DNA from 3 places in the Streptomyces sp. NPDC054842 genome. Region 3 is predicted to be linked to each of the others. Evidence: riboswitches for the same ligand, from Rfam matches in the RefSeq annotation. Region 3 holds a riboswitch; each other region holds the start of a gene.

Region 1 (3,267 bases), on a different contig from region 3:
ACATCCGTGCATGATGATCATCCCGCCGCTGGTCGTTCCGCAGCGCGTCACGGCCCAGGACTGGGCGCGTATCCCGAGGAGAGTGGCCAATGGGCCGTAGCAGCGCAGTGCCCGCCGGCCTGCTCGTCCTGCTGCTGACCGCAGGCTGCTCGGGAACCGGCAAGGGCGACGGAGCCGAGCCCGCCCCGCACGGTGCTCAATCAAGCACCGAGTCGAGCAGCGGTTCCGAGACTGACGACCGCCCGAGCGGGACGCCGTCCGCATTCGAACTGCCTGCCGGCGCGAAGGTTCTCGTACCTACGACCCAGGGAACCGGCGACGCCGACCTGCCGGCTTTCAAGCCGGAGACAGACGTCTACACCGTCTACGCGACCTGCACCGGCGGAGGCTCGATGAGCATCGCCCACCGCGATGCCCCGCAGGAGGACGCCACCAGGATTCGCTGCGGCGGGCCGGAAACCATCGGCCAGGTGTACACGGACTCGGTCACCGAGAAGCTGTCCGTCCAGACAAAAGGCGCCGTGAACTGGACGCTGGCCGTGGTGTCGGGCAAGTACGACGTGTAAGCGGGCGCGGGCAGCGGCCCTACAGTCGTGAAAACGAAGAGACCCCCTGGGGCCAGGTGAACAACCTGACCCGAGGGGGTCTGCCTTCATGTGGCGGCGCCAGGATTCGAACCTGGGAAGGCTGAGCCGGCAGATTTACAGAGGGCTCGCCCAACGCTGCCTGATCAGGCCTTTCGTTCTGCGTCACGTCGTTCGGGGGACGCACGGGGGAATCCCCCGTCGCCTCAAGTCGCACAACCGAGCAGCACGGCGGCCTGACCCAGCGAGGTCCGCCCTGCGCATTCTTCGTCCACCACGGCCTTTCACCAGCGCGAACTTCGACCAGTGAGACTGCGCCTCTGAACTGGAAGTCCGCGAGTCAGAGGTATGAAAAAGAGACTCCGGCTTGTGTGCCAGAGTCTCTCCACGCGTCTGCTTGTGTCTCTCACACGGGATCGCCGTGTGGTTGCCCTAGCCGCTCCTGATGGATGCCGGGGGACTAGGTAGAGCCACGGTTGTCCTGAGCGATCAGGACTGGTTGCGGACGTACTTGATGATCATGATGAGGAATCCGGGTAGCGCGAATGCCGCCCCAACTCCCATGACGACGGCCCCGAAGTACGGCAGGTGCCCCATCGTCCGTGCTGTGATTCCGGCGCCCATCCCGGCGATCATCCCCACCAAAAGGATGATCACGGCTTCGAACTTTCGGATCTTCCCATCATTCTCGTTGCTGGCACCGGGGTTGCCGGTACCTGAACCATGCGTGCTTCCATGCGCCGCACTCATCGCAACCTGATCCTTCGTCAGCTGCCTGTGAAGGATGACCTGTCGGATTCGGGCTGGCGAAGTAGCCCGGCCGCTGCTGCGGCTTCACCCCAAGGCCCACCCGGAAAGCTGCTCCGGCGGACCGTCACGCTGGGTCCCCCACTCCTGCCGTCTCCATGTGTGATCGACAGAGCATCAGGGCAGCGGCAGGACTCGGCATCCACCCCGACGGCCGCACCGTTACTGAGGTGGGGGCTTGTCGTTAGCCTGGATCTTGACTCACAAGCGAGCGAAAATCCCAACGGAAATCGCTATCTGTGGGCTTACTCACGCGGCTCTCGTTGAACGCAATAATCATACTAATTCTGGTCGTGTAAACGGATGCTGACGGTCCATGAGTTGGCTTCGTAGGTAACAGCACGTGGATGCGCGTAGAACCTCGCTCGACGGTGCCCTAGCCGCCCTCAACGCGCTTCACCGTGGGGCAGACGTGTACGGCTTCCGGGGCAAAGGTGGCGCGTTGCGTGCACTGGGGGCGCGCATGCGGGCAGACGCGCCCTTGCGCCACGCAAGTTACCTACCAGTTTAGTCCCGCTGGTCAGAAGAGCATTCATCGAAAAGTCTGAAATGAGGGTCCAACGGGATTACCCGTGGGCATCCGCGGCGTATGTAGCTTGCAGTTATCGCGATCATCGTTGCCTCGCTCAGTTCCACAGGCTCCGCAGCTTGCATGGCCGCCTAATGGTCGAACCTTCGAAACGTGTGGCCTCAATGCAAGCAGCTCTCGCTCGGGCTATCAGTGGTTTGCCTCGGCGCTGGCCCCGACAAGTTCTCGGTTTCGCTGGCGGAGTCTGGCGCTTCTGCGTTTACAAGTGGAATGGATCGTGCCTGTTTGTCAGTGGTGGATGCGATGATGGAGGTAGTTGATTGAGAGGAGGAGATAACCATCAGCACACCAGTACGCAAGCCGGCGAAGAAGTTGAAGGCGGGTGACCACCTGAAGTTGTGGAACGGCAAGACAGCAGAAATTCTGTCCATCGAACCAGGAATCAACCAGAATGGCACCAAGTGCCTTATCCTGCGCCTGTACAAGGCGGGAACAATGGTCGTAAAGACCGGACGTATCATGACGATGCACTATCAGACGCAAGGCAAGTAACTCGACTGTGGGTTCGGGCGGGGTGGGCACCCTTTAGGGGCGCCTCCCCCGTTCACCAGCGTGTCCTGGCGCGCGGTCATGGCGGTCGCTGTCCCGCCCGCAGGACAGCGAGGACTGCGGTTGGCAGATTTCAAGACCGTCCCTCGGGCGGTGTCCCAAGTGATCAGTACGAACCCAGGCATGATGTCGTTTAAGCCCTTACACGAGGCCGCCCACCCCTGGTAGGAGCCGGCCGCGAGGACTCTCAGCAGCCTCAGCTATCGTCCGGGCCATTAATTGGGGAGACGGACCAGTAATTTCTCCCGCCCGTCCCGCCACTGGAGGACGTCTGGGGGGAGCAGGGGCGATCCCACCATGCGGATGTTGGCCCCCCGGGCCGAGAACGCCCGTAGCGTTAGCGAGCCCTGGGCGCCTGGGTAGCATTTTGCAGTGGACTGGATATCACCAGTAAGCACTCTGGCGGGAGCCGTGGTTGGCGTGGGGGCGGCGTTGATCGCCGAGCGTCTCCGCTGGCGCCGCGACCAGCAACGGGAGGCTGTGCAGACGCGCAGGGCTGTGTACTCGGAGTTTCTGATGGCGCTGAGCCGCGGACACTCCGACATGCGAAGTATCGTTCTGCGGCCCGACCCTCCGTCCGGCGACGTGCTCTATGGCGAGCTTCATCAAGCCCTCGACGGCGCTGGTATCTGGCGCCTCAGGCAGTGTCTGTCACTCACTGCCTCAGCTGAGATCATTCAACTGGCCGAGGCCGCGTGTGATGCCCTGGCCTCGATGCGTGACCGGCTCATAGAGGAA
Region 2 (3,267 bases), on a different contig from region 3:
CGCCTTCTACGAGAAGCACGTCCGCCCCGCCACCGGCACCGCCGTGATCGTCGGCGACCTCACCGGCGTCGACCTGGACGCGCTGCTCGCGGACACGCTCGGCGCCTGGACGGGCTCGTCGGCCGAGCCGCGCCCGGTGCCGCCGGTGACCGCCGACGACCGGGGCCGGGTGGTCGTCGTCGACCGCCCGGGTGCCGTGCAGACGCAGCTGCTCATCGGCCGCGTCGGAGCCGACCGGCACGACCGGGTGTGGCCCGCCCAGGTGCTCGGCACCTACTGCCTCGGCGGCACGCTCACCTCGCGCCTGGACCGCGTCCTGCGCGAGGAGAAGGGCTACACCTACGGAGTGCGGGCGTTCGGCCAGGTGCTGCGCTCGGCCCCGGACGGCTCGGGCGCCGCGATGCTCGCCATCAGCGGCTCCGTCGACACGCCCAACACGGGTCCCGCCCTGGACGACCTCTGGAAGGTCCTGCGCACGCTCGCCGCGGAGGGTCTGACGGACGCGGAGCGCGATGTGGCCGTGCAGAACCTGGTGGGGGTCGCCCCGCTCAAGTTCGAGACGGCGGCGGCGGTCGCGAGCACGCTCGCGGACCAGGTCGAGCAGCACCTCCCGGACGACTACCAGGCGACCCTCTACCAGCAGCTCGCCGCGACGGGCACGGTGGAGGCCACCGCCGCGGTCGTGAACGCCTTCCCGGTGGACCGGCTGGTGACGGTCCTGGTGGGCGACGCCGCGCAGATCGCGGAGCCCGTCAAGGCGCTCGGCATCGGTGAAGTCACCGTCGTGCGGGCCGAGTAGAGCCCCGCGGAGAGTCGTACCCGCCCGGCAGAGCGGTGCGGAGAACGGGCCCCGGTGACCGAAAGGTCGCCGGGGTCCTCGCGTTTGACCGCCGCCGTCCGGGGTTTCGCGCGCGCTTACCCCGGCTTCGTCCTCAATATGTCCGTATTGCTAGGCGGTTGCCCTTCTGCCCTGTGGCATGCGCTACAAAAACCGCGATCCGTTTGTCGATCGAAAGACGGCCCCCTTAGCGTCGATCCGGCTGTTCGTCAGGCAGTGCGCCGCGTCCGCGGCACCGGACAGTCATCGCCGAGTCCCCGTACGGCGCGAGCCAGGGGAGCCGGGGACCCATCGCAGTCCCTGGGGTGAATCGGGCGTCCTTCCCCGCGGAGGAGGCCCGTAGGAGACCTTCCTGCTCCGAACCCGTCAGCTAACCCGGTAGGCGAGAGGGAAGGAAAGGACCAGCCCCTTCATGGCGTTCACCCGTGCCACCGGGAAGCATCGTCGTCCGAGCCGGATCACGCGGACCACCAAGAGTGCGGCCGGCGTGGCGGCGCTCACCACCACCGGTGTCATCGGAACCCTGGCCGCCCCCGCGTTCGCCGCGGACACCGCCGTCCAGCAGACCGGACTCACCCAGGCCATCACGATCGGCGACACGGTCGCCGAGCAGATCGACGCGCAGGCCGCCGCCCAGCAGCACGCCGCCGAAGAGGCAGCGGCGCTGAAGAAGGCCGAGGAGGCCGCGCGGCAGCGGGCGCTGGCCGAGGTCAAGGAGGAGCGCGCGGCCAAGGCGCGCGCCGCCCGCGCCGCCGAGCGCAAGCGCCTCAACACCTTCGTCTCGCCGATCTCCGGCTCCTACGTCTCCACCGGCTACAAGACCGGCGGCACCCTCTGGTCCTCCGGCAGCCACACCGGCGTCGACTTCCACGCCGCGTCCGGCACCGTGGTCCACGCCGTCGGCGCGGGCACCGTCGTCACGACCGGCTGGGGCGGCGCCTACGGCAACCAGGTCGTCATCAAGATGCACGACGGCACGTACACCATGTACGGCCACCTGTCGTCGATCAGCGTCACCGAGGGGCAGACGGTCACCCCGGGACAGCAGATAGCCCTCTCCGGGTCGACCGGCAACACCACCGGGCCCCACCTCCACTTCGAGGCCCGTACGACGGCCGAGTACGGCTCGGACATCGACCCCGTCTCGTACCTGCGCTCGCACGGCGTCAGCCTCTGACACCGGTACGACTTCAGCAGGCCCCGGCTCGTCGAGCCGGGGCCTTCGTCGTTTCGAACGGCCGTCTGTCCAAAAAATATCCCTGGATTCCGGTCCGCCGTCGGAAATTGACTCCCGCTGCAATAGAGTCACTGAACGGACGTCAATCGACGGCGTTTCGCGAGGATTAAGGCGGAGGTCCGCTCATGCGCATTCCGGCGCACTCGGTATGCACGGCGATCCGTGACGACATCGTCGCGGGTGTCTACGAGCGCGGCGGCCGGCTCACGGAGGAACTGCTCGCCCGCCGCTACGGCGTCTCGCGCGTCCCGGTGCGCGAGGCGCTGCGCACCCTGGAGGCCGAGGGTTTCGTCGTCACGCGGCGGCACGCGGGCGCGTGCGTGGCGGAGCCCACCGAGCAGGAGGCGGCCGACCTCCTGGAGATGCGGATGCTGCTGGAGCCGCTGGGTGCCGCGCGGGCCGCGCAGCGCCGCACCGAGGCCCACCTCAAGGTGCTGCGGGGGCTGGTCAGGCTGGGGCAGGAGCGGGCCAGGAGGGGCCACAGCGAGGATCTGCGGTCCCTGGGGAGCTGGTTCCACGAGACGCTCGCGCAGGCGTCCGGGAGCCCCGCGCTCACGTCGACGCTCGCCCAGCTGCGGCACAAGATCGCCTGGATGTACGCGGTGGACGCCCCGGCCAGCCCCGCGGAGTCCTGGGCGGAGCACGGCGGCATCGTGGACGCCGTCGCCCGCGGGGACAGCGAGCGGGCCCGCGCGATCACCGCGCTGCACACCGAGCGTGCCGGCTCCTCGCACCGCTTCCGCGCGCACGGCCGGGGCGACCTCGCGGACCGTGTGAGGACTTCGCAACATCCCGTAAACACGTCGGGCCTGCGGCATTAACAGAAGCGCCGTATACAAAGAGGGATATGCGGCGGGGAAGTAATTCCGCTGCCTTCTTTTCCGTGCGCCGCCAATTCACGGGGGCGCCTTTTCCGCATGCTCCGGACGTCGGGTTCGGGCCGTGCGCGGAAAAGGCCGGGGGCGGTGTACGGAAAAGGCCCGGACGGGAGTGGGGGACTTCCGGCGGGTGCACGGAAAGCAGCGAAGCCGCGTCGGCCCGGTCCGGGCCGACGCGGCTTCGCCGCACGCGGGTGTCCGCGGGGTCAGACGGTCTCGGGAAGCTCGTCGAGACCCTCGGAGACCAGCTTGGCCAGACGGTCGAGCGCGGCGTCCGCACCCTCGGCGCCGGAGGCGAGGACGATCTCCTCGCC
Region 3 (3,267 bases):
CCTGCCCCTGTGCGCTGGGCCTGGCGACCCCGACCGCGCTCATGGTGGGCACGGGCCGGGGCGCGCAGCTCGGCATTCTCATCAAGGGCCCGGAAGTCCTGGAGAGCACGCGCAAGGTCGACACGATCCTCCTCGACAAGACCGGCACCGTCACCACCGGCAGGATGACCCTCCTCGCCGTCCACACCACCCCCGCGACCAGCGAGACCGAGGTGCTGCGGCTGGCGGGCGCCCTGGAGCACGCCTCGGAGCACCCCGTCGCCCGGGCCGTCGCCGCCGGGGCGGCGGAGCGGGGCGTCACCCTGCCGGTCCCCGAGGACTTCGCCAACGTCGCCGGGCTGGGCGTGCAGGGCGTCGTGGACGGTCACGCCGTCCTCGTCGGCCGCGCGAGGCTGCTCCAGGAGTGGTCCATGAGCCTGCCGGCGGAGCTGGAGCGCGCGAGGACCTCCGCGGAGGCTGCCGGCCGCACCGCGATCGCCGTGGCCTGGGACGGCGAGGCGCGGGCGGTCCTCGAAGTCGCCGACGCCGTCAAGGACACCAGCGCCGAGGCCGTCCGGCGGCTGCGTGCCCTCGGCCTCACCCCGGTCCTGCTCACCGGCGACAACCGGGCCGTCGCCGAGTCCGTCGCGGCCGAGGTCGGCGTCGACGAGGTGATCGCCGAGGTCATGCCGGAGGACAAGGTCGCCGTCGTGGAGCGGCTCCAGGCCGAGGGACGCAGCGTCGCGATGGTCGGCGACGGTGTCAACGACGCCGCCGCGCTCGCCCGGGCCGACCTGGGCCTGGCCATGGGCACCGGCACCGACGCGGCCATCGAGGCCGGCGACCTCACCCTCGTACGCGGCGACCTGCGCGCCGCCGCCGACGCGATCCGGCTGTCCCGCAGGACCCTGGGCACCATCAGGTCGAACCTGTTCTGGGCCTTCGCCTACAACGTGGCCGCCCTGCCGCTCGCCGCGGCGGGACTGCTCAACCCGATGATCGCCGGAGCCGCCATGGCCTTCTCCTCGGTCTTCGTGGTCGGCAACTCCCTGCGGCTGCGCGGCTTCCGGCCCCTCGGCTGACCCCGCGCCCGCGAACCCCGGCCACGGACGGGACGGAGCGGCCACTTGCGACGGATATCCCCTCGTGTCGCAAGTGGCCGTTCTGTCCTATTTATTGCTTTGAGGCCAACTGGCAGTGATTTAGGGCGTGCTGGCGTCCAACCGCGTGAGCAGGGTCATACCGGTGACGGTGCGTCGCCGACGCCGTCCGCCAAATCCCCGGGGCCGACAGGGGATTTCGGCTACGGAAAGATCACCCGTCGACGGACAGTCACCGGCAATAGGGACATGGATCAAGAAATGGGTGTGCACAGGAACCACACAAGCTTGTCCAGGCCCTCTCATGTCGCTTACGTTCACCCTCACTCCGGACGGACGCCCAATCCTGCCGCCGCCCGGAACCCGCACACTCACCCGTCCACGGCAGGAGCGGGGGACCCACAGGTACGACGCCTGTTCCGGTCTCCGGAACGGGCTAGGGGTTAAGCCGCGCGCAACGCGGCCGGGCATCTCCAGCTCGCACCCGACAGCTCACCTCGCAGGCGCCGGAGAGGAAATCACCATGCCCGCGAAGGGTAAGCACCGCCGTCCCAAGTCCCTGCGCATCACCCGCTCGATAGCCGTCGCCGGCACCGGTGGCGCCGCACTCGCGCTGCCCCTGCTGGGAGCCGCCGGCGCCCACGCCGCCACTCCGGCGGCCGCCGCCTCCGCCGCCACGGAGAAGACCGTCGCCGCCGCGCCCGTCGCCGCCCAGAAGGCCGCGGCCAAGACCTACGCGGTCAAGGCCGGCGACTCCCTCGCGAAGATCGCCGACGACCAGGACGTCAGCGGCGGCTGGAAGAAGCTCTACCAGGACAACCGCAAGGCCATCGGCGGCAACCCCGCGCTGATCCACCCGGGTCTGAAGCTGACGCTCGGCGGCAAGGCCGCGTCCGCCCCCGCCAAGCCGTCCACCGCGGCCAAGCCGTCCGGCAAGACCACCCAGACGGCCAGGACGAAGGCCGCCCCGGCCGCCGCGACCAGCAGCTCCGGCTACACCCTGCCGGTCGAGGGCGCGACCGTCGGCACCTCGTACAAGACCGCGGGCAGCATGTGGTCGAGCGGCTACCACACCGGCGTCGACTTCGTCGTCCCGACCGGCACCACCCTCAAGGCCGTCGGACCGGGCACCGTCGTCTCGGCCGGCTGGGGCGGCGCGTACGGCAACCAGGTCGTCATCCGGCAGGCCGACGGCCAGTACTCCCAGTACGCCCACCTGTCCTCGCTGTCGGTCTCGGCCGGGCAGACGGTGACCGGCGGCCAGCAGATCGGCCTGTCCGGCGCGACCGGCAACGTCACCGGACCGCACCTGCACTTCGAGATCCGCACCACGCCGGACTACGGCTCGGACGTGGACCCGCTCGCGTACCTGCGCGCGCACGGCGTCTCCGTCGGCTGACACCCGCACCCGCACGCGGGAGGCCGGACCCCGATCACGGGGGTCCGGCCTCTGTCGTACCGGGCCGGCGGCACGTCGCTCGCAGTGCACGCGTGGACGTCCGGGGAGCACCTACCGAGGACGGCGGACCGCAGGCGTTGAGGCTCGTCAACCGCCCTCGCACACCGCCTTATTCCGGGATTGACCAACACTTGACGAGTGGCTTATCTCACCGCCCGTCAACCCTTTCCTACGGTCGCGTAGCTCACATCAAAAGGTGAATCATGGGCCGATGTGGCAGACGATTCGAAGAGTGACAACAGATCAGTGATCGGGTCGTACGTGGCGGTGGGGGACAGCTTCACCGAGGGCGTCGGCGATCCCGGTCCGGACGGGGCCTTCGTCGGCTGGGCCGACCGGTTCGCCGTACTGCTCGCGGACCGACGGCCCGAGGGCGACTTCGGCTACACCAACCTCGCCGTACGCGGCAAACTGCTCGACCAGATCGTGGCGGACCAGCTTCCGCAGGCCAAGGCGCTGGAACCCGACCTCGTCTCCTTCTGCGCGGGCGGCAACGACATCATCCGGCCCGGCACCGATCCCGACGAGGTCGCCGAGCGCTTCGAACGGGCCGTCGCCGACCTCACCTCGGCCGTCGGCACCGTCATGGTGACCACCGGGTTCGACACCCGCGGCGTGCCCGTGCTCAAGCACCTGCGCGGCAAGATCGCGACGTACAACGGACACGTACGCGCCATCGCCGACCGCTACGGCTGCCCGGTGCTCGACCTGTGGTCCCTCAGGACCGTG

The links. A riboswitch is a leader RNA that binds a small molecule or an ion and turns the genes downstream of it on or off. The one in region 3 is predicted to bind cyclic di-AMP.
Region 1: it holds a riboswitch for cyclic di-AMP, as region 3 does, so the genes downstream of both, ACWGIS_RS04200 (hypothetical protein) here and ACWGIS_RS11485 (peptidoglycan DD-metalloendopeptidase family protein) in region 3, are expected to answer to the same signal.
Region 2: it holds a riboswitch for cyclic di-AMP, as region 3 does, so the genes downstream of both, ACWGIS_RS19335 (M23 family metallopeptidase) here and ACWGIS_RS11485 (peptidoglycan DD-metalloendopeptidase family protein) in region 3, are expected to answer to the same signal.

What each region holds. Positions count from the first base shown of each region.
Region 1 is NZ_JBSGZN010000003.1:238,871-242,137, forward strand. Features, by position in the region: gene ACWGIS_RS04195 (hypothetical protein) at 90-566, shown strand; gene ACWGIS_RS04200 (hypothetical protein) at 1,074-1,334, opposite strand; cyclic di-AMP (ydaO/yuaA leader) riboswitch at 1,342-1,513, opposite strand; gene ACWGIS_RS04205 (hypothetical protein) at 2,902-3,267, shown strand, end outside.
Region 2 is NZ_JBSGZN010000023.1:7,873-11,139, reverse strand. Features, by position in the region: gene ACWGIS_RS19340 (M16 family metallopeptidase) at 1-799, shown strand, start outside; cyclic di-AMP (ydaO/yuaA leader) riboswitch at 1,076-1,238, shown strand; gene ACWGIS_RS19335 (M23 family metallopeptidase) at 1,251-2,015, shown strand; gene ACWGIS_RS19330 (GntR family transcriptional regulator) at 2,201-2,896, shown strand; gene ACWGIS_RS19325 (HPr family phosphocarrier protein) at 3,160-3,267, opposite strand, start outside.
Region 3 is NZ_JBSGZN010000011.1:134,177-137,443, forward strand. Features, by position in the region: gene ACWGIS_RS11480 (heavy metal translocating P-type ATPase) at 1-1,061, shown strand, start outside; cyclic di-AMP (ydaO/yuaA leader) riboswitch at 1,442-1,600, shown strand; gene ACWGIS_RS11485 (peptidoglycan DD-metalloendopeptidase family protein) at 1,603-2,478, shown strand; gene ACWGIS_RS11490 (SGNH/GDSL hydrolase family protein) at 2,785-3,267, shown strand, end outside.